2 regions of the Vagococcus coleopterorum genome follow, and region 1 is predicted to be linked to the other one. Evidence: a T-box and tRNA genes for the amino acid it is inferred to sense, from the RefSeq annotation. Region 1 holds a T-box; the other holds one or more tRNA genes.
The links. A T-box is a leader RNA that pairs with one kind of tRNA and senses whether it is charged. The one in region 1 lies ahead of G7081_RS07405 (valine--tRNA ligase), so its partner is inferred to be a tRNA-Val.

Region 1 (14,934 bases):
GTTTGCTCAATCACTTCAATCGCACGAATCACACGGCGGACATTATTAGGATGAATCAAATCAGCTGCGGCTTGATCTTGACTACGTAGGCGTTCCCACAATTGCATGGTACCGTATGTTTCAGCATACTCTTCTAGCTCATCACGCAAGGCTTGGTTGGTAACATCACCTTCAGCGCTCCCTAGTTCAAAATCGAATAATAAGGCTTGAATGTAAAGCCCCGTACCACCTACTACTATTGGTAACTTTCCACGAGCTGTTATCTCGGTAATCAAGCCACGGGCCGTTTCTTTAAAGTCAGCAACAGAATAGCTATCTCCCAACTCACAAATATCTAGTAGATGATGAGGGACACCTTGCTGTTCTTCTGTTGTCGCTTTAGCTGTCCCCACATCTAAACCACGATAAATTTGCAGCGAGTCGCCACTAATAATTTCCCCATTATACTGTTTTGCTAGTTCCACACTTAAAGCTGTTTTGCCAACAGCCGTTGGTCCTACAATGACACATACTTTTTCTTTACTTGGCATATTTATTCCTATCTCTCTTGGTAACTTTTTAATAGCAATTTTGCTTGTTCCGGATAATCTGTATGAATAGCTGCAAGTCCTAACTCAAAAGCTAATAACATATCTCCCACTTGATTCACCGTCCAAGGTCTTAATGGTAAAGGATACGTTACTGCTTGCTCTGGATTTTCTTGAATCCACGTGATTTTAGGATGGACGCCACTAATAAATGGTACGTGTTTCACCATCTCAATCTCACTTTGTTTCGCATACATAATATGGCAGATTTCTCTCGTTGGATCTAATTCAGCTAAATTTTCTAATGTTGAAAAGTTGAAGCTTGAATAAGCCACCTGGAAAGACCACTCTTGCTGATTTAAACATTCAATCACTTTAGCTTCAATTCCAGGATACTCTTTTTCGTCTGTTTTGACTTCAATATTTAAGATGCCAGTAAAGCCCTCTTCTTGCAAACAAGTTAAAACTTCAACAAATGTGGGAATCCGTTCGCCAGAAAACTCCGGCTTGAACCATGAACCTGCATCTAATTGTTTGATTTCTGATAAAGTAAAATCTGTTATTTCACCAGTTCCATCAGTCGTCCGGTCAACGTCATTATCGTGAATCACCACTAACTCTTGATCTTTGGTTAATTGGACATCTAATTCAACCCCGTCAGCCCCTACACGTACTGCTTCACGGAAAGCTGGTAAAGTATTCTCTGGATGTGTCCCTTTACTGCCACGATGAGCAAAAATTTTAGTCATAGTCTCAACCTCCACTTCTTATATAGTTTAGCATTTTCTCAATGAAAGATACACTTATCTGTTATTCTTTTGACTGGCTTTTTCAGCCTTTTTGATAGATAATATAGTTAGAACCAATCAGAAAGAGGTGTGTTTTATGAAAAAATTCGTATCAGGTATCCTTACAGGAACTGCCTTGACTATCGGAACTGCCGCTGGCGCATTATTTGCAGTTAAGAAAAAAGTCATCGAACCAGTTGAAGAAAAAGAAGCTGAAATTGAAGAAAACCGTCGTAAAGCAATGCGCAAAAGTCGCGCACGTTAATTTTTAAAAAAAGGAACTGCATCTGCAGTTCCTTTTTTATTTTAATAAACTTTTCTCTCTAAAACTCAAATAGCCTTGACTGCTAACAATAAAATGATCTAGCAACTCGATTCCCATTAACTCCCCACAACTTTTCAAGCGAGCCGTAAATGCTAAATCATTTTTGGACGGTGTTAAGTTTCCCGATGGATGATTGTGAGCTAAGACGATTTTGGCCGCTGAACACTTGACTGCTAGATTAAAGATTTCTCTTGGATGGGCTACCGACTCCGTTAAACTCCCTATAAATACAACTTCTTTTTTAATCATTTCATGATGATTATTTAAGTAAACAACCATTAAGTGCTCCTGTTGAAAGTCTTTCAATTCAGCGCAAATCATTTGTCCCAAATTTTCACTAGACACGACTTCTCCTAATTTAATTTGACTGGCGCTTTCTAAGCGTTTACCTAATTCTTGAGCCGCTTTAATTTCAATTGCTTTAACTAAGCCAATCCCTTTAATTTGTTGTAGTTCTTCTAAACTTGCCGACTTGAACTCATACAATGTTTCAAATTCTTTTAGCACGGTTTGGGAAACCGTTAAAACATCACTATTTTGATAGCCTGTTCTTAGGACAATTGCTAATAATTCATAATCAGCTAAAGCTGACGGCCCTGAATTTTCTAATCGTTCTCTCGGTCCAATCAATGCCATCTCTTTCTTCATAAAAAAACTCCTCTCACCAGCTTATCAATAAGCTACGATTAAAGGAGTTTTTTAAATTATTTTTCTAAGTAAGCTGGCACATCATGCAACGAGTCTAAAATCGCTAAAGTCATCTCTTCTAAAGCGGGTGTTGGCTCAATTAAATCTGGAACCATAATCACATCAACACCTGCACCATGAGAGGCTTTAATCCCATTGGCAGAGTCTTCGAACATTAAACACTCCGATGGATCCACAGCTAAAACCTTAGCTGCTTTCAAAACAATTTCAGGGGCAGGTTTGGCATTTTTTACATCTTCGGCTGATACAATATCAACAAAGTACTCGCCTATATTTTTAGACGCTACCAAGACATCAATATAACGACGGAAATTACTAGAGGCAATCACACAAGGAATATTGTTTTCTTTAAAATAAGCTAACAATTCTAAAACACCTGGTTTCAACGGAACACTACCTGCACTAAAAAGCTCTTCTACTTTAACGTAACTTTCTTCAATGAAGCCTTTGACATTTTTTTCACCTGCATCAGCAAAATCACGATACAATGCTGGGTGAAACTCTTTGTCTGATTGACCAACATATTGTAAGTAATACTCTTTCGTATAGTTCGTCAAACCGTATTTAGGTGCTACTGCTTTTTGTGCTTGATAATAAACTAACTCCGTATCAAACAACAAACCATCCATATCAAAAATAATGCCTTTATATGCTTTTGCCATCTCATCGTCCTCCTAAAATAAACGCTCTAACTTGGGAAATAAAATACAGCGATCCGGTAATCAAAATACAGTCATCTTGAGGTATTTCTTTCAACAAACTACTTAACTGTTTTTGCCAATCATCCCAACTTTCAAATTCAACAGTTAAATTCATAGCTGTATAATCCGACACCTTTAGAGCCGTTGGATAATCAAAGCTCGTAATATATAACTGGCTGTTAGGAATGGTTGCCAACTCTGATAACATCCCACTGGCTTCTTTTGTTTTTAACGCTGCGAAAATCACGTGTGTTTTCTTACCTTTTAATAAGTCGCGACAATTTTCAACTAGCACATTGATTGCCGGCTCATTATGAGCCCCATCAATAATCATGAGCGGATCAGAAGTTAGTTGTTCCATTCGCCCTGACCAACTGACAGTTTCCAACGCTGTCCGAATCTGCTCAGTGCTAACTTCAAGTTTTAATAGTTCTGAAACTTGTATAAACGTTTCTAAGGCAACAGCCGTATTATCAACTTGATGTTGACCAATCAACGGTACAGGGACTTCAGTTAAACACTGTTTCCGATTTTCAAAAGTGAAGCGTTCACCCTGCAAGCCTAAGCTTCGAACATCCTGAATATTGAAATCCTCAGCTAATACACTTAACTGACATCCTTCTGTTTCAGCTTTCTGCTTAACAACTGCTAAAGTATCCTCTGATAAGCGACCAACGACAGCTGGTTTCCTAGGTTTAATAATCCCAGCTTTTTGTGCTGCGATTTCAGAAATAGTTTGACCAAGAATATCTTGGTGATCTAAACCAACTGTTGTGATAACTGAAATTAACGGGGCGACTACGTTAGTACAATCTAACGTCCCCCCTAAACCAACTTCAACAATCGCAATATCAACTTGTTGTTCCACAAAGTAATCAAACATCATGGCGGTAATCACTTCAAACTCAATCATGCCTGCGGTTGCTTTCTCGTTATCTAACTCAACAATCAACGGTTTGAACTTTTCTACTAAAGCAATTAAGTCCTCATCAGGAATTGGTTGCTGATTAATGGAAATGCGTTCATTAAAAACCGTAATAAAGGGCGAAGTGAATGTCCCGACTTTTAAGCCTTGGGCTTCTAAAAGCACGCGTAAGTTAGCCACCACTGACCCTTTACCGTTTGTCCCAGCAACATGAATCACCTTCAGTTTACGGTGGGGATTAGCTAGTTTTTCTAACAAGATTTCAATTCTTGTTAGACCAGGCCGCTGACCTTGCGGACGTCGACTGTGAATCCAATCAATCGCTTCCTGTATCTCCATCTAACCCCTCCTAACTGTTATTTTTTAAGTGTCGCAATCCGTTCTTTAACTGCCGCTTGTTTTTCTAAGTAATCTTTTTCTTTTTCACGTTCACCTGCTACAACTGCTTCTGGAGCGCCTGCAACAAAACGTTCATTTGATAATTTACCTTGAACCATCTTCACTTCTTTAGTCCATTTTTCTAATTCTTTTTCAAGACGAGCAATTTCTTCATCAATGTTGATTAAGTCTGCTAATGGTAAGTAAATTTCTGCGCCTGTGATGACAGCACTCATGGCTAATTCAGGGGCTTCAATACTTGGTGAAATTTCTAACTCTTCTGGGTTACAGAAACGTTCGATGTAGTTTGTATTCTCTTTCAAGAAACCTTCTGCATCTTCGTCAGTTGTTTTAATTAATAAGGTAATTTGTTTTGATAATGGTGTATTCACTTCTGAACGAATATTACGAACTGAACGAATTAACTCTTTAAGAATTTCCATTCCTTCAGCTGCTTTTGTATCAGATAAGTCAGCGTTGACTGTTGGGTAATCTGCAATCACAATCGACTCACCTTGATGTGGAATTTTTTCCCAAATGGCTTCTGTTACGAATGGCATAATTGGGTGTAATAAACGCGTGATGTTATCTAAAACATAAACTAAAATACTACGAGTCATTTGTTTTTGCGTTTCATCTTCGCCGTAAAGAACTTCTTTACTCATTTCAATATACCAGTCACAGAAATCATCCCAGATGAAGTTGTATAAATGACGACCTGCCTCACCAAATTCAAACTTCTCGAATTGGGTATTTACACGTTCAATCGTTTCATTTAAACGCGTTAAAATCCAACGGTCAGCCACTGTTTTGTGTCCTTCTAAGTTGATATCTTCATAAGTGAAATCTTCTGTATTCATTAAGACGAAACGGCTAGCATTCCAAATTTTGTTAATGAAGTTCCAAGAAGCATCCATCTTATCGTAGCTGAAACGCATATCTTGACCTGGTGTTGATCCTGTTGATAAGAACCAACGCAAGGCATCGGCACCATATTTTTCAATCACATCCATCGGATCAATTCCGTTACCTAGTGATTTACTCATCTTACGACCATCTTCAGCACGAATTAAGCCGTGGATTAAAACATTTTCAAATGGTGCTTTGTCAGTAAATTCTAAACTTTGGAAAATCATGCGACTTACCCAGAAGAAGATAATGTCATAACCTGTTACTAATGTTGAGTTAGGGAAATAACGTTTATAATCTGGATTTTCTTCATCTGGCCAGCCCATTCCTGAGAATGGGAATAAAGCAGAACTGAACCATGTATCAAGGACGTCTTCATCTTGATTCCAGTTTTCAATATCAGCAGGTGCTTCTTCACCCACGTACATTTCACCCGTTTCTTTGTGATACCATGCTGGAATACGGTGGCCCCACCATAATTGACGAGAGATACACCAGTCATGAACATTTTCCATCCAAGTTGAGAATGTATTTTCAAAACGCGGCGGGAAGAATTCAACTTTGTCATCTGTCTCTTGGTTATCCATTGCTTTTTTAGCCAGTGGTTCCATTTTAACAAACCATTGTGTCGAAAGACGTGGTTCAACAACCACACCACTACGTTCTGAATGTCCCACACTGTGAGTCATTTTTTCAATCTTAACTAAACGACCTGCGGCATCTAAATCAGCAATGATTGCTTTACGGGCTTCAAAACGATCCATACCTTCATACTTGCCGCCTAATTCATTGATAGAACCATCTTCATCCATCACGTTAACACGTGGTAAGTCATGACGGTTACCGACCTCAAAGTCATTCGGATCGTGGGCTGGTGTGATTTTTACAACTCCAGTTCCAAAATCCATCTCAACATAGTCATCTGCAACAACAGGAATTTCTTTATTTAATAAAGGTAAGATAACATTTTTTCCAATTAAGTGTTGGTAACGTTCATCATCAGGGTGAACAGCAACAGCTGTATCCCCTAACATTGTTTCAGGACGAGTTGTGGCAATCTCAACACTGTCACCACTGCCATCAGCAATCAGATAGCTCATGTGGTAGAAAGCACCTTCCACATCTTTATGAATCACTTCAATATCTGATAAAGCTGTTTTCGCTTTTGGATCCCAGTTGATGATAAATTCACCACGGTAAATCAAGTCTTTTTCATAAAGTTTAACAAAGACTTTCTTAACCGCATCTGACAGTCCGTCATCCAACGTGAAACGCTCACGGTCGTAGTCGACAGAAATACCGACTTTGCCCCATTGCTCACGGATATGTCCAGCGTATTCTTCTTTCCATTCCCATGTTTTATCTAAGAATTTTTCACGGCCCAAGTCATAACGAGAAATACCTTCTTCAGCTAATTTTCCTTCTACTTTTGCTTGCGTTGCAATCCCAGCATGGTCCATCCCTGGCAACCATAATGTGTCATACCCTTGCATACGTTTGTGACGAATAATAATATCTTGCAGTGTTGTATCCCAAGCGTGACCTAAGTGTAATTTACCTGTTACGTTTGGTGGTGGAATGACGATTGAATATGGTTCTGCATTGGGATCTTCACTTGGTTTAAAACGTCCTTCTGCTACCCATTTAGCATAACGTCCTGCTTCAACGGCATTGGGTTCATATTTTGGTGCTAAGTTTTTATCTTCTGACATACTACCCCTTCTTTCTGTCTTGTTTATTTAATAGTCTGATGACAATGATCATAAAAAAAAGCCCTAAAACACACCTGTGTTTTAGGGCGAATTAACGCGGTACCACCTAAATTATAGACTAAGTCTATTTCTCTAAGTGAGTTAACGATCACGAATCGGAATGACTTACTTTTAGTTCAGTCACTCGACGATTAAGCTACCTTCACTTCTTTAGAAATAAAAATCTTTCAGCCGGGGATTTTTTCTCTAGCATTTCTGACAGAAGTTACTCCTCTTAATCATTGTCTTGTGTATTATTTTACACGGAAGACACTGATTCGTCAATCTGGATAATCTTAGATTAAGCTGTTCACAATATCTAACGCCGCACGGTAATTTGGTTCTTCTGAAACTTCCTCTGAGACTTTCACATAAGCAACTTGACCATTAGTATCCAATACAATTAGCGCTCGTGTATCAAAGTCTTTTTCAGCTAAATACAAGCCATAAGCTTTACCAAATTCACGATCTTCATCTCGTAACATGGTCATTGTGACACCTTCTGAAGCACACCAATTAGCTTGCGTTTCTTTAGAATCCGTCGAAACTGTCACCAAGTTTACCTCAGGCATATTGCCAGCTTCTTGATTAAAACGTTTTGTTTGCAACTGACAGATGCGCGTTTCAATTGCTGGTACCACACTAATAATCGTTGGCTTCCCTTGGAAATCAGCTAAAGTTTTAACTGTGTCCTCTAAATCTTGCATCTTGAAATCAGGAGCTTGGGCTCCTACTGAAACAGGTTGACCTGGCAAAGTAAACTCTTCACCTTTAATTGAAATTTTCATCATAACGCCCTCCTTTTCTTATCTTAATTATAGAACTAAGGAATCCGATTGACTATTAATCTGCTTACTACTGATTACTAAAATTAAATTGGTGATTCGAACTAAAATTCTCATCAAAGTATATTAAGGTTTGTAGTTCCGTCGTTAAATCTATGTATTGAACTTTAACATTATCTGGCACTGTCACACGTCCTGGAGCAAAGTTTAAGATGGCGGTAATGCCTGCCTCTACCATGTGATTAACAGCATCTTGTGAATATTTGCTTGGCACTGTCGAGATAGCGGTAGTGATTCCCTTAGCTTTAATCACTTTGCTAAAATCTTTAACACTTTGAACTTCAATTCCATTAACCATCGTGCCAATGATTTCTGGGTTATTATCAAATATAGCTTCTATTTGTAAATTGTCATTACGACGGAAATTATTTTTCGCTAATGCTTTCCCTAAATCTCCAGCTCCCACAACTGCTAGCGGTTTCTTAACCTGAGTATTTAAAATGTGGCCAAACACTTCGATCAGATAAGATACATCATAACCATAGCCACTTCTGCCTAACTCCCCAAAATGAGAAAAATCTCGGCGAATGGTTGCTGATGGGATTTGAATCAGCTGACTAAATTCTTGAGATTTAATTCTTTCAACATTGGATTCTGCTAATGTTCTTAAGTATCGGTAATACAAAGGTATACGTTTTGCTGTGGCGTTTGGGATTTTTAATTCTGCTTCTACTGCCATCTTCTCACTCCTTTGTTAAACTTTTCACATTACAAGTGTACCATTCTTGTGAAACATTAGCAATCACTCTTCACAAACAAAAAAAGACCGAGCTAAGCTCAGTCTTTTATAGTAAATCATCAAATTCATCTTGATCACCAGCTAAATAGCGTTGACCAGATTGTATTTCAGTAATTTTAATACCTGCAACAGCACGTGCAACTAATCCTTCAACATCCATCCGTTCTTCCATAGCAATTGCACGATCCAAACGTGGTTTTGTTTTGGGCTTTGGCGGCGCAAAGATTGTGCAACAATCTTCAAATGGTTGAATAGCTAAATCAAACGTATCAATTTTTTCAGCTACTTCAATAATTTCATTTTTATCCATCGCAACGACGGGTCGAATAATCGGTGTTGTTGTCACATCATTAATGGCAATCATGCTATGCAATGTTTGTGAGGCAACTTGCCCTAAAGATTCACCATTAAAGATGGCTAAACCTTTGCGTTGTTTCATAATTTCATCTGTAATACGCAGCATGAACCGACGCGTAATGGTCATCAAATAACCTTCATCAACAGACTTTTTAATTTCTTCTTGAATCTCAGTAAACGGCACTTCAATAAACTGAATACTTCCGACATAAGGTACTAGTTTTACGGTTAGATCTTTAGCTTTATCTAAAGCTTGTTGACTTGTATAAGGTGGACTATGGAAATGAACGGCTTCAATTTCAACCCCACGCTTCATCGCTAAGTAGCCTGCAACGGGTGAGTCAATCCCACCAGATAACATCAACATCCCACGACCACTAGAACCAACAGGTAAACCACCTGCTCCTTTGATTGTCTCACATGATAAGTAAGCACCATCCATACGAATTTCCACACGCATGGTAATATCAGGATTTTTCATCTTCACATCAATTTCAGGAATAGCCTGAATCACGTGATAACCAACTTCACGGTTCAATTCATTGGTATCTAATTCAAAATCATGATCGGCACGACGAGCATTCACTTTGAAACTCATCCCCGGTTGGTAGTGTTCTTTCACCATCTCTACCGCTGTTTGATAAATCGTATCCAAATCTTTCTCCACACGAATCGCTGGTGAAAAGTTTTGGATCCCGAAGATTGGTTTTAAGGCATTTAAAACACCTGCGCTATCTGCACCATTTAATAATAAATGCATCCGGTCACGTTCACCATGAACTTTAACTTCAGGAAAAGCATGCAGCGCTTTTTTAACGTTTGTTGCTAAAATACGAATAAAAATACGTTTGTTTTTTCCTTTTGTTGATAGCTCACCATAACGGACCATTACTTCTGTATAGTTCATCTATTTCATCCTAACTAGTTATTAATTTTTGAAAATTTTTCTTGTAATTGATTAAAGGCCACCATGAACTGCTCTGCTTCCACCATTGTTGTATCCGCATTGATACTTAAACGAACAGCTGTAATTGCTTTGGCTTCAGGCACCGCCATAGCAGATAAGGTACTGCCAGACACTTTACTCTTACTTGAGCAAGCGCTGGTTGTAGAAATAATAATATCTTTCGTTTCAAAAGCGTGAACTAATACTTCACCTTTAATATCTTTCAAGCCAAAACAAACAATATGCGGTGCATAGTCCTCATTCGCTTCAGAGAACAAGGTTACTTTGGGGTATTTTTTCAACGAGTCAATTAGATAGTCTTTGATATTTTGTTCTCGTTTATTCTTTAACTCCTGGTCTGTTAAATGCAGACGAACAGCACGCGCCATGGCAACAATCCCCGGAACATTTTCCGTCCCACTACGTTGTTGACTTTCTTGACCACCACCGTTTAATAGCGGTTCAATTCGACGCCCTTTTTTCCAATAAATAAAACCAGTTCCTTTTGGTCCATGGAATTTATGAGCTGAGAAAGTCACAAAATCCACTCGCTTTGTCAAGAAACGACTTGTTGGGATTTTACCTAATCCTTGAACAGCATCGACATGAAAATGAGTTGTTGGATGCTCCTTCAATAAATCACCAATTTCTCGAATCGGTTGAACAGCCCCTACCTCATTGTTGACTGCCATAACTGATACTAAAATTGTATCTGGTCGTAATAATTCTTTTACTTTATCTACACGAACTTGACCACGTTCATCAACTGGTGCCACACTGACTTCAAATCCTAAATCAGTTAACTGCAGCGCTGCGGCTGACACAGCACTGTGTTCCACAGCAGAAATAATAATGTGTTTACCAAAGTCAGCCTTAGCTAAGGCTGTTCCCTTGATAATCCAGTTATTTCCTTCTGTTCCTCCACTAGTGAAAAAAATCTCACTTGGATCAACTGCCAACATTTCGGCAATCTGTTTACGTGACTCATTTAACAAGCGACTGGCTTGGTTTCCTAAGCGATGTAAACTTGATGGGTTGCCAAGTATCCGTTGACTTGTTTTTACATACGTATCTAAAACTGCAGGATGAACCGCAGTTGTGGCACTATTGTCAAAATAGATCATTTTATCCACCTCTATTTATATTCTCTCTAGGCTGATTAAAGCACTACTTATTATAGTCTTTATCTGTCTTAATATCAATGCGACACATTTAAAACAAAAAGAAAAAGGAGAGCCTTTTAGCCCTCCTTATGTTTTAAAATTGTGTGTTATTTCCTTTAGTACTGAAGTATGCTGCTTCAATACGTTTGAAAGCACCTGGCTCAACTTGTTCTAAAGCAACGCCAATCTCATCCAAGGCATCGTTGTAGCGGTGCTCTTCAGTGAATAGTTCATAGCTTTTAGTCACAGCTTCTGCCATGTCTTCATCCGTCATACGGTAACGGTTTGAATATTGTAACATTTGTTCAGTTAGCGCTGCGCTATCAATTAATTCTTCTGTTTTATCATCTAACATTTGGATGTCTTCTTCACAGAATGAAACCAATTGATTGATGCGATCCATATCGATACGCATTTTGTTTAATTCATGACTTAATTCTTCAATTCTATCTGTTGCCACATAGAAGAAGTCTAAGTAATCTTTCGGCAAACCTGGTAAACGTTGTTTATCCACTTTACGTTTGATGGCACGCATATCAAATTCAAATGTATCGATTTTACTTTGAGCCATTTTTTCACCTTCACGCATCTCAGTCACCGATTCGTTAATAGCGATTTGATTGTTTTCCACTTCATCTAAAGCTTCTAAATGGTTTTTAATTTCAAACTCAGCATCACTGTAAACAACAGTATTTTTGTTGATTTTTTCTTCTGTTTCTTTAAATGCTTTAGCGATGTTATCAACTTGTTTTTCGAACTCTTCAGCACGACCTTGTTCATTGTTATTTAACGCATATGATTGAGATACATGGTCTAATTCAATCTTTAATTGTTTGTTGTTTTTACTAATGTGTTCAATGTACTCATTTGTTGTTTTAACATTTTTATCAACAAATTGTTTTGATTCAATCTCTTGCTCCATGATGTTGTATAACCCATCAATTTGTTCAGCGATTGCTTCATTTTCAGATTTAACTAATTCTAAATCCATTTCTTTTAAATTATTAACGTTCTTACCAATTTTTTGGTTAACTTCTTTAATTTGTTCTTCAATCTTAACTTCTGGGAATTGATATTTTTGTTTAACTAATGTTTCATGACCACTAACGATTTCTTTCATTTGAATTGGAAACTCTTGATCCAACTCTTCAAAGTAACCTGGGATGACTGTCATTTTTTCTTCTAAAGCTTTAGCTTGTTCTTCAGCCTCTGCTAAAACTAAACCAGCTTCCATTGGATCACCAGACGTATTTAAAGCTACAAATGATTTGAATTGGTTATCGATGCTATCAATTTCTTTTTTCAAACTTTCGATAGCTGGTCCAAATTTCGCTTCTTCTTCAGTGATTTGTGTTTTAACTTCTTCATATTTATCTAATGCTTCTTGTACTGCTACTGAGTTTTCGGCTTCACGGTCACGTAAATATTTCAAACCAACACGGATATCCGCTACTTTTGATTCCATCGAATCCATTGTTTCTTCTGCATCAACAATCGCTTTCTTCACGCCACCAAATTTAAATGTTTGGTTTAAGTTTTCTGCATCGAAGATTTTTGTTTCTAATTCGGCAAATGAGGCCGTTGATAAATCTGACCATTTTTCTTGCCATTCACGGAATGTATTTTGGCTTTGACCAACTAGATGCATTTGCTTCACTTCATCCACTTCTTCATTTACAGGCAATTCAAATAATGACATTTTACGTTCTTCTAATTCTTTTAATCGCCCTTCATTTTTTCGTCTCACAATAAACGCTGCAAGATAAGCTACTGCCGCAATTAGAATAATCGCTAGAAATATCCATAAGATTGTATTTGATTTCATTTTTGTTTCCTCCATCGCTTTTTTAAACTCAGTTTCAGCAAGCTTTTAATTATTAATTTTAGTATATCATATTGTTTATTTTCTATCATAAAAAGAACATACTCAGACTTAATAAATTATACACATAATGTCTAAAAAATGCTAGCTTCAACCCGAAAAAATTAGAAATTGAACAGTTCTATTCAAACCTTTTTTAATCTCCTATAAAAAAACTTTTAATTGCCTTTACTACCTTGGGATAAATTCATCATTTTCTCAATGAATTCTTATTTATAAAATACTGTATGTAATCGTTTTTTTTGTTATAATCAGACTAATGATTTATGACAATAAATAACAAGAAAGTTGGGATGACATGAAACGTATTTTAGTCTTGCACACAGGCGGAACAATTGCCATGGCAGAAGATAGCCAAACTGGTGAAGTGTCGACTGAGCAAAGCAATCCATTATTAAATTTCTCAAACATGAATGATACAGAAACCGAATTAATCGTTGAGGACTTTTTATATGTCCCTTCTCCACATATTACACCAGAGCACATGCTTGCTCTAAAAGAACGCGTTGCAAAAGCCGCTACTGAAAACTTTGCTGGCGTTGTGATTACTCACGGAACAGACACATTAGAAGAAACAGCTTATTTCTTAGATATTACCGTTGGCGACCTATTACCAATCGTTGTCACTGGCGCGATGCGCTCAAGTAACGAAATCGGAACGGATGGACTTTATAATTTCTTAACAGCAATTCGTGTTGCTTGTGATGACCAATCACAAGGTAAAGGTGTCTTAGTTGTCATGAACGATGAAATTCATACAGCACGTTACGTGACTAAAACTCACACAACAAACGTCGCTACATTCAGAACACCGACTTTTGGTCCTGTTGGATTAGTCACAAAACACAAAGTTTCATTCTATCAACAACTATTAACTAGCCATACACTTGATATTGCAAATGTATCTGCTCGTATCCCAATTGTTAAAGCATACGCTGGTATGGATTCTGAAATCCTAGACTTACTTGCTGATAGTCAAATTGATGGTCTGGTCATCGAAGCACTTGGCGCTGGTAACCTACCACCAAAAACCGTGCCTGCTATTGAAGCAATGATTGCTAAAAATATTCCTGTCATCTTAGTCTCACGTTGTTTCAACGGTGTTGCTGAAGGGGTTTACGGTTACGAAGGTGGCGGTATCCAATTAGAGAAAAAAGGTGTTATTTTCTGTAACGGATTAAACAGCCAAAAAGCGCGTATTAAATTACTAGTTGCGCTAAATGCCAACCTAACTAAAGCCGAATTTAATGACTTTATGATTGAAAAAGTTTAAAACAAAAAAGCCCTTCGATAGAAGGGCTTTTTTATTTTATTAATTTTAGTCGACCACCACAAGGACAGCCATAACGCCAAAGGTTAATTTTACGTTGGCGAGGAAATGCCTTGCCACATGTTTTACATTGATATAGATATTTAGGCGCACGCTTTTTCTTTTCAACTAACGGCGGCACAAAACGAGTCCCACCTGTTGCTTTTAAGAGTTCTTTAAAATCACGATCACGATGCTGATAGCCTTTCCCTTCAATGTGAAGGTGATAATGGCACAACTCATGTTTTATGACCTTAATTAACTCCTCTTCTCCATAAACTTCAACCACTTTAGGATTGAAGTCTAAATCGTGACTGCCAAGGTGATAGCGCCCACCAGTCGTTTGTAACCGACGATTATAGGTCGCATGATGTTTAAACGGTTTGCTAAAAAATTCAAGCGAGACTGCTTCAACCATTGATTGCAGCGTTTCCTGTTTTAATAATTGTTCCGTTGTCATTACTCAGTTGGTCCTAACATATTTAAAGCGATACGACCTTTTTGCAAATCAACTGACTCCACCCAAACTGTTACCACATCGCCAACAGCAACAATGTCCGTTGGGTGTTTAACGAATTTATTACTTAATTTAGAAATGTGAACCATGCCATCTTGTTTGACACCAATATCAACAAAGGCACCGAAGTCTACCACGTTACGAACGGTTCCTTCTAACTCCAT
Region 2 (14,934 bases), 570 kb from region 1:
CCGTACGGGAATCGAACCCGTGATACCGCCGTGAAAGGGCGGTGTCTTAACCGCTTGACCAACGGGCCTATTTAATTAATAACTACGGAGAAGGAGGGATTTGAACCCTCGCGCCGCGTAAACGACCTACACCCTTAGCAGGGGCGCCTCTTCAGCCACTTGAGTACTTCCCCATATTTAAATCAATGGGCCTAAATGGACTCGAACCATCGACCTCACGCTTATCAGGCGTGCGCTCTAACCAGCTGAGCTATAGGCCCCAATGACATATGGTTTGCTTTAAAAGCAAAGCGGGTGAGGAGAATCGAACTCCCATCATTAGCTTGGAAGGCTAAGGTTTTACCACTAAACTACACCCGCAAATAAAAATAAAACGGTCTGGACGGGACTCGAACCCGCGACCTCCTGCGTGACAGGCAGGCATTCTAACCAGCTGAACTACCAAACCAAAAACCAATCTCAATCTCTTGAGAATTGCGGGAGCAGGACTTGAACCTGCGACCTTCGGGTTATGAGCCCGACGAGCTGCCAACTGCTCCATCCCGCGATATTATAAAAAGGAGGATAAGGGATTCGAACCCTTGCGTGCTTTTACACACCTGACGGTTTTCAAGACCGTTCCCTTCAGCCGGACTTGGGTAATCCTCCAAAAGTAGTACATGACCCGTACGGGAATCGAACCCGTGATACCGCCGTGAAAGGGCGGTGTCTTAACCGCTTGACCAACGGGCCTTATTTAAAAAGATATTAATGGGCCTAAATGGACTCGAACCATCGACCTCACGCTTATCAGGCGTGCGCTCTAACCAGCTGAGCTATAGGCCCTAATAATATATAGGTTTGCTTTAAAAGCAAAGCGGGTGAGGAGAATCGAACTCCCATCATTAGCTTGGAAGGCTAAGGTTTTACCACTAAACTACACCCGCTAAAAATGGCTTGAGACAGAATCGAACTGCCGACACCTTGAGCTTCAATCAAGTGCTCTACCAACTGAGCTATCAAGCCAACTAAATAAATCAACGGTCTGGACGGGACTCGAACCCGCGACCTCCTGCGTGACAGGCAGGCATTCTAACCAGCTGAACTACCAAACCAAAAACCAATCTCAATCTCTTGAGAATTGCGGGAGCAGGACTTGAACCTGCGACCTTCGGGTTATGAGCCCGACGAGCTGCCAACTGCTCCATCCCGCGATATTATAAAAAGGAGGATAAGGGATTCGAACCCTTGCGTGCTTTTACACACCTGACGGTTTTCAAGACCGTTCCCTTCAGCCGGACTTGGGTAATCCTCCAAAATAAAAAATGGACCTTGTAGGACTCGAACCTACGACCGAACGGTTATGAGCCGTTTGCTCTAACCAACTGAGCTAAAGGTCCAAGCTCTGATATTGCTAATCGCGGCAGAGGGGATCGAACCCCCGACCTCCCGGGTATGAACCGGACGCTCTAGCCAGCTGAGCTACGCCGCGAAGATAATAATCGGGAAGACAGGATTCGAACCTGCGACACCTTGGTCCCAAACCAAGTACTCTACCAAGCTGAGCTACTTCCCGCAATTATTATAATGCACCCAAGAGGAGTCGAACCTCTAACCGCCTGATTCGTAGTCAGGTACTCTATCCAATTGAGCTATGGGTACAAGTGATTTGATCTTAATCAAACACTAATGCCGAGGACCGGAATCGAACCGGTACGGTGATTACTCACCGCAGGATTTTAAGTCCTGTGCGTCTGCCAGTTCCGCCACCCCGGCTGGAATTAACTACTGGCTTTTTTGCTTCTTTCAAAACAAAAAGCGGAAGACGGGGTTCGAACCCGCGACCCCCACCTTGGCAAGGTGATGTTCTACCACTGAACTACTTCCGCTAATGGTGCCGGCTAAAGGAGTTGAACCCTCGACCCTCTGATTACAAATCAGATGCTCTACCAACTGAGCTAAGCCGGCTAGATAAATGCGGGTGAAGGGACTTGAACCCCCACGCCGTTAGGCGCTAGATCCTAAATCTAGTGCGTCTGCCAATTCCGCCACACCCGCAAATTTCTTTAATGACCCGTACTGGGCTCGAACCAGTGACCCTCTGATTAAAAGTCAGATGCTCTACCAACTGAGCTAACGAGTCATATGGAGGTTAACGGGATCGAACCGCTGACCCTCTGCTTGTAAGGCAGATGCTCTCCCAGCTGAGCTAAACCTCCATGGGATAAAATAATACTAAGCGTGGCAACGTCCTACTCTCACAGGGGGAAACCCCCAACTACCATCGGCGCTAAGAAGCTTAACTACTGTGTTCGGCATGGGAACAGGTGTATCCTTCTTGCTATCGCCACCACACTTGTGATGTATTATTTTCTTTTGAGTAATTGCTCACTCAAAACTGGATAGTAAAGTTTAATCAAAACATTCCTTGAATCCTACGTTTTATTCTTGGTTAAGTCCTCGACCGATTAGTACTAGTCCGCTCCATACATCACTGTACTTCCACTTCTAGCCTATCTACCTGATCGTCTCTCAGGGGTCTTACTTTCCGAAGAAATGGGAAATCTCATCTTGAGGGGGGCTTCACGCTTAGATGCTTTCAGCGTTTATCCCGTCCACACGTAGCTACCCAGCAATGCCCTTGGCAGAACAACTGGTACACCAGCGGTGTGTCCATCCCGGTCCTCTCGTACTAAGGACAGCTCCTCTCAAATTTCCTACGCCCGCGACGGATAGGGACCGAACTGTCTCACGACGTTCTGAACCCAGCTCGCGTGCCGCTTTAATGGGCGAACAGCCCAACCCTTGGGACCGACTACAGCCCCAGGATGCGACGAGCCGACATCGAGGTGCCAAACCTCCCCGTCGATGTGGACTCTTGGGGGAGATAAGCCTGTTATCCCCAGGGTAGCTTTTATCCGTTGAGCGATGGCCCTTCCATGCGGAACCACCGGATCACTAAGTCCGTCTTTCGACCCTGCTCGACTTGTAGGTCTCGCAGTCAAGCTCGCTTATGCCTTTGCACTCTACGAATGATTTCCAACCATTCTGAGCGAACCTTTGAGCGCCTCCGTTACTCTTTAGGAGGCGACCGCCCCAGTCAAACTGCCCATCTGACACTGTCTCCCACCACGATTAGTGGTGCGGGTTAGAATGGCCATAACACAAGGGTAGTATCCCACCAACGCCTCAACCAACACTAGCGTGCTGGCATCTAAGGCTCCTACCTATCCTGTACATGTGTCACAGACATTCAATATCAAACTACAGTAAAGCTCCATGGGGTCTTTCCGTCCTGTCGCGGGTAACCTGCATCTTCACAGGTACTAAAATTTCACCGAGTCTCTCGTTGAGACAGTGCCCAAATCGTTACGCCTTTCGTGCGGGTCGGAACTTACCCGACAAGGAATTTCGCTACCTTAGGACCGTTATAGTTACGGCCGCCGTTTACTGGGGCTTCAATTCTGAGCTTCGCCGAAGCTAACCCATCCTCTTAACCTTCCAGCACCGGGCAGGCGTCAGCCCCTATACGTCATCTTTCGATTTTGCAGAGACCTGTGTTTTTGATAAACAGTCGCTTGGGCCTATTCACTGCGGCTGGTCCGGAGACCAGCACCCCTTCTCCCGAAGTTACGGGGTCATTTTGCCGAGTTCCTTAACGAGAGTTCGCTCGCTCACCTTAGGCTACTCGCCTCGACTACCTGTGTCGGTTTGCGGTACGGGCAGTAATCATCTAACTAGAAGCTTTTCTTGGCAGTGTGACATCGGAAACTTCGGTACTTAATTTCCCTCCCCATCACAACTTGTTCTTAAAAGAGTAAGCATTTGACTCACCCTAAAACTCATTGCTTGGCCGTGCACTTCCATTCGCACGGATTTCTTAGCCTACTGCGTCCCTCCATTGGTCAAACAATAATTACTGGTACAGGAATATCAACCTGTTGTCCATCGCCTACGCCTATCGGCCTCGGCTTAGGTCCCGACTAACCCTGGGAGGACGAGCCTTCCCCAGGAAACCTTAGTCATACGGTGGACAGGATTCTCACCTGTCTTTCGCTACTCATACCGGCATTCTCACTTCTAAGCGCTCCAGTAGTCCTCACGATCTACCTTCAACGCCCTTAGAACGCTCTCCTACCAATGCACCTAATGGTGCACTCCACAGCTTCGGTAATATGTTTAGCCCCGGTACATTTTCGGCGCAGGGTCACTCGACTAGTGAGCTATTACGCACTCTTTAAATGGTGGCTGCTTCTAAGCCAACATCCTAGTTGTTTATGCAACCCCACATCCTTTTCCACTTAACATATATTTTGGGACCTTAGCTGGTGGTCTGGGCTGTTTCCCTTTCGACTACGGATCTTATCACTCGCAGTCTGACTCCCGGATATGAATATATGGCATTCGGAGTTTATCTGAATTCGGTAACCCGAGATGGGCCCCTAGTCCAAACAGTGGCTCTACCTCCACAATTCTTAATCCGAGGCTAGCCCTAAAGCTATTTCGGAGAGAACCAGCTATCTCCAAGTTCGATTGGAATTTCTCCGCTACCCACAGCTCATCCCCGCACTTTTCAACGTACGTGGGTTCGGTCCTCCAGTGCGTTTTACCGCACCTTCAACCTGGCCATGGGTAGATCACATGGTTTCGGGTCTACGACAACATACTCATTCGCCCTATTCAGACTCGCTTTCGCTACGGCTCCGACTCTTCATCTTAACCTCGCATGCTATCGTAACTCGCCGGTTCATTCTACAAAAGGCACGCTATCACCCATTAACGGGCTTTAACTTGTTGTAGGCACACGGTTTCAGGATCTATTTCACTCCCCTCCCGGGGTGCTTTTCACCTTTCCCTCACGGTACTGGTTCACTATCGGTCACTAGAGAGTATTTAGCCTTGCGGGATGGTCCCCGCGGATTCCGACGGAATTTCTCGTGTTCCGCCGTACTCAGGATACTCATAGGTGTGCAGTCCATTTCGCCTACGGGGCTTTTACCCACTACGGCTGACCTTTCCAGGTCGATTCGACTATCAACTACAGCTACCATATTTGAGTCCTACAACCCCAAGAAGCAAGCTTCTTGGTTTGGGCTCTTACCGTTTCGCTCGCCGCTACTAAGGTAATCGAATTTTCTTTCTCTTCCTGCAGGTACTTAGATGTTTCAGTTCTCTGCGTCTCACCTCATATACCTATGTATTCAGTATATGATGACAGCCTATAACAGCTGCCGGGTTTCCCCATTCGGAAATCTCTGGATCATAGCTTACTTACAGCTCCCCAAAGCATATCGGAGTTAGTCCCGTCCTTCATCGTCTTCTAGTGCCAAGGCATCCACCGTGCGCCCTTATTAACTTAACCTATGTTGCTAACAATGATGTTAGACTTTCAGTTTCCACTCTGTAGCGATACAGGCTCCACTGATCCTTTAAACAGCGTTTTGAACTTTGTTTAAAAACTCTTATGAATAGCACTAAAGTACTATCACAACGCGGTGTTCTCGGTTTGTTTTGATTAATTTCTTTAACTATCCAGTTTTCAATGAGCAAATGTTGACAACCAACGTTGTCAATGGAGCCTAGCGGGATCGAACCGCTGACCTCCTGCGTGCAAAGCAGGCGCTCTCCCATCTGAGCTAAGGCCCCTAATTTTAAGAGTAGACCTCTCAAAACTGAGCAAAGTAAGAACGAACCTGTAGGATTCCGTTATATTCCTTAGAAAGGAGGTGATCCAGCCGCACCTTCCGATACGGCTACCTTGTTACGACTTCACCCCAATCATCTATCCCACCTTAGGCGGCTGGCTCCAAAAGGTTACCTCACCGACTTCGGGTGTTACAAACTCTCGTGGTGTGACGGGCGGTGTGTACAAGGCCCGGGAACGTATTCACCGCGGCGTTCTGATCCGCGATTACTAGCGATTCCGGCTTCATGTAGGCGAGTTGCAGCCTACAATCCGAACTGAGAATGGCTTTAAGAGATTAGCTTGGCCTCGCGACCTTGCGACTCGTTGTACCATCCATTGTAGCACGTGTGTAGCCCAGGTCATAAGGGGCATGATGATTTGACGTCATCCCCACCTTCCTCCGGTTTGTCACCGGCAGTCTCGCTAGAGTGCCCAACTTAATGATGGCAACTAACAATAGGGGTTGCGCTCGTTGCGGGACTTAACCCAACATCTCACGACACGAGCTGACGACAACCATGCACCACCTGTCACTTTGTCCCCGAAGGGAAAGCTCTATCTCTAGAGTGGTCAAAGGATGTCAAGACCTGGTAAGGTTCTTCGCGTTGCTTCGAATTAAACCACATGCTCCACCGCTTGTGCGGGCCCCCGTCAATTCCTTTGAGTTTCAACCTTGCGGTCGTACTCCCCAGGCGGAGTGCTTAATGCGTTAACTGCAGCACTGAAGGGCGGAAACCCTCCAACACTTAGCACTCATCGTTTACGGCGTGGACTACCAGGGTATCTAATCCTGTTTGCTCCCCACGCTTTCGAGCCTCAGCGTCAGTTACAGACCAGAGAGTCGCCTTCGCCACTGGTGTTCCTCCATATATCTACGCATTTCACCGCTACACATGGAATTCCACTCTCCTCTTCTGCACTCAAGTTCCCCAGTTTCCAATGACCCTCCCCGGTTGAGCCGGGGGCTTTCACATCAGACTTAAAGAACCGCCTGCGCTCGCTTTACGCCCAATAAATCCGGACAACGCTTGCCACCTACGTATTACCGCGGCTGCTGGCACGTAGTTAGCCGTGGCTTTCTGGTTAGATACCGTCAAGGCGGGAACAGTTACTCTCCCACTTGTTCTTCTCTAACAACAGAGTTTTACGATCCGAAAACCTTCTTCACTCACGCGGCGTTGCTCGGTCAGACTTTCGTCCATTGCCGAAGATTCCCTACTGCTGCCTCCCGTAGGAGTCTGGGCCGTGTCTCAGTCCCAGTGTGGCCGATCACCCTCTCAGGTCGGCTATGCATCACGGTCTTGGTGAGCCATTACCTCACCAACTAACTAATGCAGCGCGGGTCCATCCTTCAGTGACACCGTAAAGCGTCTTTCATAGTTTCACCATGCGGTGAAACCAATTATGCGGTATTAGCATCTGTTTCCAAATGTTATCCCCCGCTGAAGGGCAGGTTACCCACGTGTTACTCACCCGTCCGCCACTCTTCTCATATGAACTGGTGCAAGCACCGGTTCGGAGAAGCGTTCGACTTGCATGTATTAGGCACGCCGCCAGCGTTCGTCCTGAGCCAGGATCAAACTCTCAATAAAAGTTTTGATTGTTTCTTACGAAACAGCTCATTTGTTGTTTGCTAGCGAATGTTACTTCACTTACGTTTTTATAAAAAACGTTAAAATTTAGTTTGTCGTCTCAACTAATGAGAACAACATCCTACACGTTTGGTTCGTCTTACTTTGTTCAGTTTTCAAAGGTCTATTCTGTCGTTCAGGCTGTGCCTTAGCGACTTAATCATAATAACAAGATTAGTTGACTCTGTCAACAAAATATTTATAAAAAATTTTATTTTATTTTTCTATCTACCTTTATATGAACTTTCTATATGAAACAGACTTGAAAACAAGCTTTTTACGCATTATAAAATATAAAAAGCAACCAAAAAATGGTTGCTTTTTATTTATCTCATTGTAGGGAATAATAAAACATCGCGAATTGATTGAGAATTTGTTAACAACATCACTAGGCGATCGATTCCGATACCCAAACCACCCGTTGGTGGCATACCATATTCTAGCGCTTCGATAAAGTCGTTATCAACCCCATGGGCTTCATCATTACCAAGATCTTTTTCACGAGCCTGGGCTTCAAAGCGTTCTCTTTGATCAATCGGGTCGTTCAACTCAGTGAAGGCATTACCATATTCTTTACCTACGATAAACACTTCAAAACGGTCAGTGAAACGTCCATCTTCAGGATTCTTCTTAGATAATGGAGAAACTGATGTTGGATGTCCATAAATAAATGTCGGTTGAACTAACGTATCTTCAACAAACTCTTCAAAGAACTCATTTACAACATGACCAAAATCCATATGTTTTTCAACATGTACGTTATGCTCTTTTGCAATTGAACGAGCTTCTTCATCTGTCATTTCTTGCCAGAAATCAACACCTGTTTTCTCTTTTATTGCATCAACCATATGAATTCGTGCCCACTTACCACCTAAATCGATAGTTTGTTCACCGTATTCGACAGTTAGGCTATTATTCACTTTTTCAGCAACATGTTGAATGATCCCTTCCGTCAGGTCCATGATATCTCTGTAATCGGCATACGCAGTATAAACTTCCATCATTGTAAATTCAGGATTATGCGTTGTATCAATTCCTTCGTTACGGAATACACGGCCAATTTCATATACTTTTTCCATTCCACCAACGATTAATCGTTTCAAATGTAATTCTAAGGCAATACGTAAGTACAATTCCATATCCAAAGCATTATGATGAGTGATGAACGGACGAGCTGCAGCTCCACCAGCCATATTATGTAATGTTGGTGTCTCAACTTCTAAATAACCGTTATCATTTAAATAGTTGCGCATCTCTTTGATAATTTGACTACGCTTAACAAATGTATCAAAACTTTCACGATTACTAATCAAATCTAAATAACGCTGACGGTAACGTTGTTCAACATTCTGCAAGCCATGATATTTATCAGGTAACGGACGTAAAGCTTTCGTCAAGAAAGTTAAGCTTGTTGGTTTAATTGTCAACTCACCCATATCTGTTTTCATAATTGTCCCAGTCACGCCGATAAAGTCACCTAAATCCGCTTGTTTGAATAATTCGTACTCTTCTTCTCCAACTGCATCTTTACGTACATAAACTTGAATTTGTCCTTCGCGATCTTGCAAATGAGCAAATCCAACTTTACCTTTACCACGTTTAGTCATCATACGACCCGCTACCGTCGCAGTTAATTCTTTTTCTGCCAGTTCTTCTTTTGATAACTCGCCATACGCCTCAACTAATTCTTTCGAATTATGAGTTCTTTCAAATCGTTGGCCAAACGGGTCCAAACCTTCAGCTTGCATCGCTGCCATTTTTTCACGTCTAACAATCAATTGGTCATTCATTTCTTGTTGCGCATTTACTTCCTCAGTCACTTGGTTTTCCTCCATCCATTAATACATCTTCTTCTGTCTATAATGCCATAACAAAAGCGAAAAAGGCAAGGAGAAAATGCCCTCACCCGCTTATCCGCTATCTATGAATGGACTTCGTTTCAATCATATCGACAAAACCATCTAATATCTCAATCATTTCAGCTTGTGTCGTCGCTAAGTTAACCGCTACTTTCGTTTTAGCTGCACGAGGAATTCCTTTCAAATAATATGCCGCATGTTGTCTAAATTCACGCGCCGCAATCATTTCGCCTTTCAGATCCACTAAACGTTGCAAGTGGATTTTAGCTGTGGCTATTTTTTCCCTTGGTGTTGGTTCAGGCAATAATTCTCCCGTTTCAAGATAGTGTTTTGTTTGATAAATCATCCACGGATTTCCCAAAGCCGCACGCCCAATCATCACACCATCAACGCCTACTTCGTCTAACATACGTTTAGCATCTTGCGGAGTACGTACATCACCGTTACCCATAAACGGAATCGTCAATTGCTCTTGAACATCGCGAAGAATATCCCAATTAGCTTTTCCTTCATACATTTGAACACGAGTCCGACCGTGCATAGCTAATGCAGCTGCCCCGGCTTTTTCTGCTGCCAACGCATTCTGAATAGCGAACAAATGGTCATCATCCCATCCCGTTCTCATTTTTACCGTTACAGGAACATCTACAGCAGATGATACAGCTTCTACCATTTCGTAAACTTTGTCAGGGTCAAGCAACCACTTTGCTCCAGCTTCTGCTTTGATCACTTTGTTAACTGGGCACCCCATATTAATATCAATAATAGCTGCATCTGTATTCTCTTCAACAAACTTAGCAGCTTCTACTAATGTATCTTTCCCGCCACCCATAATTTGAACGCTCAACGGGTATTCATTATCTTCGATATGAAGCATTTCCAAAGTTTTTTTATTACGAAACTGAATCCCTTTATCACTGATCATTTCACAGACAACTAACCCCGCACCAAACTCTTTAACAGTCACACGAAAAGCAGCATTACTAATACCCGCCATCGGTGCAACCACCACTGGATTAGGAATCTCTATATCTCCAATTTTCCACATAAAAATGTTTCCCCTTTTATTTAGTAGTCATTTCATTTATTAAATCGTTTAATTCCACTTCTGTAAACTGATATTTATTATTACAGAAATGACACACAGCTTCCGCCCCATGGTCCTCTCCAGCCATCTCTCTTAACTCAGATTCACCTAAAGAAATCAAAGCAGCCGAAAACTTCTCTTTCGAGCAATCACATTTGAATTGTACTGGCATTTTATCAAGAATTTTAACGTTTTCTTCACCTAACAAACGATTCAAAATCATTTCTGGCGATTCACCTTCCTCGATCAAACGAGATACAAACGGGATTTCTTTGATTCTTTCTTCTATAGTAGAAATCGTTTCTTCAGTCGCACCCGGCATCACTTGTATCATAAATCCACCTGCTGCTTTAACAGAATCGTCCGTATCAACTAAAACACTTAGACCAACAGCCGACGGAACTTGTTCTGAATTAGCTAAATAATAGGTGAAATCTTCACCTAATTCTCCCGAAACAAGTGGCACTTGTCCGGAAAATGCTTCTTTCAAACCCAAATCTTTCGTAACGCTCAGACTCCCAGTTGTACCGACAGCCCCTCGAACATCTATCTTACCTACAGCATTTAGAGGAATGGCAACTTGAGGATTTTGCATATACCCCTTAACATCTCCACGACCGTTAGCTCCTACAATAATTTGACCAGCAGGGCCATCTCCTTGAATACGAACTGTAATTGTATCCTCGCCTTTATTCATCGCGCCTAACATTATCGAACCCACCATAGTACGCCCTAAAGCCGCTGTTGCCGTGTTCCACGAATCATGTCTTTTTTGTGCTTCTCCAACTGCTTTTGTTGCATTAACCGCAAACGCTCTAATTTGACCATCAAAACAGATGGCTTTAAGCAAATGATCTTCCATTATAACTGTCACCTTACTTCATTATATTTTTAAAATAAAAGTGGGTTGCAATTGCAACCCACTTCCCCTACACGAAACAGATTAATCTTCTGTTGATGTTTGTTCTACATTTTTTGTATCATCTGAAACAATTCCTTCATTACGTTTAGGAACTTCAGAAACCTCAGTTGCTTCAGCATCTTTTTCTTCTAACGATTTTTTAGATTCTTCAAAAGATTTTGCTTCTTCATCTTTCGCTTCATTTTCGATGACATCAGCAGGCATTTCACCTGTTTCAAATAACGATTTGATACTACGCGCATCTAACGTTTCAAACTCAAGTAATTTTTCTGCAATTAATTTGTGGGTATCTTTGTGTTCTTCAATAATTTCACGAGCCTTCTCATGGGCTTCACTTAAAATTGCACGAACTTCTTGATCGATTTCATAAGCAACTTGATCAGAGAACGCTTTTGATTGACCATAATCACGGCCGACAAACACTTGGTGATTCCCTTCGTATTGAACTGGTCCTAATTTTTCACTCATCCCATATTCAGTAACCATACTACGAGCTAAACCAGTTGCTTGTTCGAAGTCATTGCTAGCTCCAGTTGTTTGTACGCCAAAAGTAATTTCTTCAGCTGTACGTCCACCTAACAAACCAACAATGCGTTCAAACATTTCATTACGAGTAATCAAGAATTGATCCTCTTTAGGAAGAGCAATCATGTAACCACCCGCTCGACCACGGGGAACAATCGTTACTTTATGAACTGTATTAGCATCATCAAGAACTAATCCACAAATCGTGTGACCCGCTTCATGGTAAGCTACCAATTCACGTTGGCGTTGGCTAATAACTCGATCTTTCTTAGCCGGACCAGCAATAACACGGTCTTGTGCTTCATCGATATCTGAAGCATCGATTACTTTTTTATTACGACGAGCCGCTACTAAAGCTGCTTCATTTAAAACATTTTCTAAATCAGCACCCGCAAAACCTGGTGTTTGTTGTGCAACAACTTTTAAATCAACCTCAGGATCAAACGGTTTATTTTTAGCGTGTACTTTCAAAATAGCTTCCCGACCTTTAACATCCGGACGACCAACTAAAATCTGACGGTCAAAACGACCTGGACGAAGTAACGCAGGGTCCAATACATCAGAACGGTTAGTGGCAGCGATAACGATCACACCTTCATTACCACCGAAACCATCCATTTCAACTAATAGTTGGTTTAAAGTTTGTTCACGTTCATCATGTCCGCCACCCATTCCGGCACCACGTTGACGACCAACAGCATCAATTTCATCAATGAAAATGATTGATGGCGCTGTTTTCTTAGCATTTTCAAACAAGTCACGAACACGGCTCGCACCAACACCGACAAACATTTCGACGAAATCAGAACCTGAAATCGAGTAGAACGGAACACCCGCTTCACCCGCAACTGCTTTAGCTAATAACGTTTTACCTGTTCCGGGAGGGCCCTCAAGTAGCACACCCGCTGGAATTCGTGCGCCCAACGCTGCAAATCGACGAGGATCTTTTAAGAACTCAACTACTTCAACTAATTCTTGTTTCTCTTCTTCTGCACCTGCAACATCAGAGAAGCGAACTTTTGAAGCACTCTTATCTGCTTCTTTAGCTTTAGACTTACCGAAGTTCATCACTCCGCGTCCGCCACCACCTTGTTGACCTTGACTCATCATCATGAATAAGAAGAAGCCCATTAAAATGATAGGTAAGAACGAAAGTAACGCCCCTAACCACATCCCATTGCTTGATTCTTCTTTAATATGCACTTTTGTTTTTGAACTTTCTGCATTTTTAGTAATCTCAGCTAAAGTTGCGTCGTTCGGCAAAACAAGCGTTGTAAATCGATCGTTCGGCATTGCTGTGGAACCGAAGATAGCCAGTCCTTTATCCTCGACTTTTTGCTTATCGAAGAATGTACCCGAAATACGATAGGCACCACTAACCGGCTCAATCGTTAACTCTTTAATCTTTTCTCCCTTTAACTCTTCAGAAAACTTAGAGTAATTGATTTCTGACCCTGGGTTTTTGTTGTCACCAAAAACAAAAAACACAACCATCGCCATTGCTAGAACAAGCAAGAAATAATACATTGGATTTTTGTTTTTGTTTGTCTTCATTTTATTCATAAATGCCTCCCTTAAAAGTTGTTACTTCTCAGAACTAAACCTAACTACGTTTAGTTATTTTCATAAATTTCTGGTTTTAATACTCCTACAAAAGGAAGGTTACGATATTGCTCTTGATAATCCAAACCATACCCAACAATAAATTCATTCGGAACCAAATAACCGAAATAATCCGGTTCAATATCAACGACACGCCCCTCTGGTTTGTCGAATAACGTCACAAGTTTAACAGACTTAGCTTGACGATATTTAAATAAATCAACTAAATACTTCAATGTGCGACCACTATCAATGATATCTTCAACGATTAAAATATCACGTCCAGCCACATTCGTATCTAAATCTTTGACAATCTTAACTTCACCTGATGAAACCATTGCATTTCCATAGCTAGAAACATCCATAAAGTCCATTTCTAAACGAACATCTACTTCTTTAACTAAATCAGCCATAAAAGGAACTGCACCTTTTAAAATCCCGATAACAAGAGGTTCTTTTCCTGCGAAATCAGCTGTAATTTTTTTACCTAATTTTTTTGTCACTTCTGCAATTTCTTCTTGAGAATAAAAAACGCGTTCGATATCTTTTTCTAGCATAATGCTCCCCTTCCGACTGTTGCTTATTCTTCTGAGAAATAAGTCAACCTGTAATGTATTTTATCAGTTTCTGAGCCAATACTCAAATAACTTTCCTCGCCTAAAAAAAGACTTAATATTTCTTTCTTATTATCTATCAAAACTAGAAAATCAGAGCGTCTTTCTCGGGGTATTTTCTTATCTATTAGTATCCGACTCACTTTTTTACGTTGACCTTCTTGATTGAATACTATTCGATCGCCATGCTGCCAATTTCTGACAACCAACGGAAACTGTTCCTTTTTCAACTCCAATTCAAATTCGTGATCCCCTTTTGCACAAGCCTCGCTATCTGCAATGCTTGAAATTATTAATTTACCATTCGGAAGACCAATGCTTTCAACCTTCGAAGTTATCAACACATTAACCGGGGGCATGTCAGATGCTTTCACTTTAGTTAAACTGGCAATCCCATAACTCTTAATAAATTGCCAATCATTTTCTAAGTCGACCCTTCCGTTAGGTCGGTGGCTGGCTAACATTTTTTCGATAGCTTCTACTTGCCTATCAGTAACCCGACTTCCTGATTCAATCAGCGCATCTTGAAAAAGAGACTCTAACACAAAATGCCTCTCTGATTCTGCTAGAGTTAAAAAACTTACCAAATCGATTTCCCATCCCATTTCTTTTTCTGAAATAACCTTTTCTGAAATAACCTCTATATGCTTATCAATAATATCCGCAGCGAATGTTACTTCTTTAGAGAACTTCGCCATTTGATTTAAAAACCTAGGGTTCTCGTCCAAAAAAGACGGAACAATTTTATGCCGCATACGATTTCTTTTATATCGGGTATCTGTATTGGTCGTATCCTCAAAGTATTTTAGATGATTGGCTTCAGCGTAAATGTATAACTGATTTTTAGTAAAATCCAACATAGGTCTAACAACCAACATACCATCCAGTTCATTTCGACCTTTAATACCGACTAAGTTTTTAAACCGACTGCCGGAAGTCAGCTTCATTAATATTGTTTCCGCCAAATCATTTTTATGATGCCCTGTCACCAAAACAGGACTAGGGTAGCTATCATAAACTTTTTTAAAA

Region 2: it has a tRNA-Val gene. The T-box ahead of G7081_RS07405 (valine--tRNA ligase) is inferred to sense a tRNA for this amino acid. The anticodon was not compared.

The regions. Positions count from the first base shown of each region.
Region 1 is NZ_CP049886.1:1,468,142-1,483,075, forward strand. It holds gene miaA (tRNA (adenosine(37)-N6)-dimethylallyltransferase MiaA) at 1-530, opposite strand, end outside; gene G7081_RS07380 (glycerophosphodiester phosphodiesterase) at 539-1,276, opposite strand; gene G7081_RS07385 (DUF3042 family protein) at 1,413-1,580, shown strand; gene radC (RadC family protein) at 1,617-2,288, opposite strand; gene G7081_RS07395 (HAD family hydrolase) at 2,345-3,010, opposite strand; gene G7081_RS07400 (bifunctional folylpolyglutamate synthase/dihydrofolate synthase) at 3,012-4,313, opposite strand; gene G7081_RS07405 (valine--tRNA ligase) at 4,331-6,973, opposite strand; T-box leader at 7,053-7,264, opposite strand; gene tpx (thiol peroxidase) at 7,309-7,803, opposite strand; gene G7081_RS07415 (redox-sensing transcriptional repressor Rex) at 7,868-8,536, opposite strand; gene thiI (tRNA uracil 4-sulfurtransferase ThiI) at 8,643-9,860, opposite strand; gene G7081_RS07425 (cysteine desulfurase family protein) at 9,875-11,023, opposite strand; gene G7081_RS07430 (septation ring formation regulator EzrA) at 11,157-12,887, opposite strand; gene G7081_RS07435 (asparaginase) at 13,243-14,217, shown strand; gene G7081_RS07440 (SprT family protein) at 14,249-14,713, opposite strand; gene G7081_RS07445 (Tex family protein) at 14,713-14,934, opposite strand, start outside.
Region 2 is NZ_CP049886.1:509,513-524,446, reverse strand. It holds tRNA gene G7081_RS02725 (tRNA-Glu) at 1-68, opposite strand, end outside; tRNA gene G7081_RS02720 (tRNA-Ser) at 86-173, opposite strand; tRNA gene G7081_RS02715 (tRNA-Ile) at 187-260, opposite strand; tRNA gene G7081_RS02710 (tRNA-Gly) at 290-360, opposite strand; tRNA gene G7081_RS02705 (tRNA-Asp) at 375-448, opposite strand; tRNA gene G7081_RS02700 (tRNA-Met) at 475-547, opposite strand; tRNA gene G7081_RS02695 (tRNA-Ser) at 559-648, opposite strand; tRNA gene G7081_RS02690 (tRNA-Glu) at 661-732, opposite strand; tRNA gene G7081_RS02685 (tRNA-Ile) at 752-825, opposite strand; tRNA gene G7081_RS02680 (tRNA-Gly) at 856-926, opposite strand; tRNA gene G7081_RS02675 (tRNA-Phe) at 933-1,005, opposite strand; tRNA gene G7081_RS02670 (tRNA-Asp) at 1,021-1,094, opposite strand; tRNA gene G7081_RS02665 (tRNA-Met) at 1,121-1,193, opposite strand; tRNA gene G7081_RS02660 (tRNA-Ser) at 1,205-1,294, opposite strand; tRNA gene G7081_RS02655 (tRNA-Ile) at 1,306-1,379, opposite strand; tRNA gene G7081_RS02650 (tRNA-Met) at 1,398-1,471, opposite strand; tRNA gene G7081_RS02645 (tRNA-Pro) at 1,482-1,555, opposite strand; tRNA gene G7081_RS02640 (tRNA-Arg) at 1,568-1,641, opposite strand; tRNA gene G7081_RS02635 (tRNA-Leu) at 1,670-1,755, opposite strand; tRNA gene G7081_RS02630 (tRNA-Gly) at 1,797-1,868, opposite strand; tRNA gene G7081_RS02625 (tRNA-Thr) at 1,872-1,947, opposite strand; tRNA gene G7081_RS02620 (tRNA-Leu) at 1,956-2,037, opposite strand; tRNA gene G7081_RS02615 (tRNA-Lys) at 2,050-2,122, opposite strand; tRNA gene G7081_RS02610 (tRNA-Val) at 2,126-2,198, opposite strand; rRNA gene rrf (5S ribosomal RNA) at 2,219-2,334, opposite strand; rRNA gene G7081_RS02600 (23S ribosomal RNA) at 2,428-5,341, opposite strand; tRNA gene G7081_RS02595 (tRNA-Ala) at 5,553-5,625, opposite strand; rRNA gene G7081_RS02590 (16S ribosomal RNA) at 5,699-7,257, opposite strand; gene lysS (lysine--tRNA ligase) at 7,623-9,131, opposite strand; gene dusB (tRNA dihydrouridine synthase DusB) at 9,214-10,203, opposite strand; gene hslO (Hsp33 family molecular chaperone HslO) at 10,220-11,104, opposite strand; gene ftsH (ATP-dependent zinc metalloprotease FtsH) at 11,186-13,252, opposite strand; gene hpt (hypoxanthine phosphoribosyltransferase) at 13,303-13,848, opposite strand; gene tilS (tRNA lysidine(34) synthetase TilS) at 13,872-14,934, opposite strand, start outside.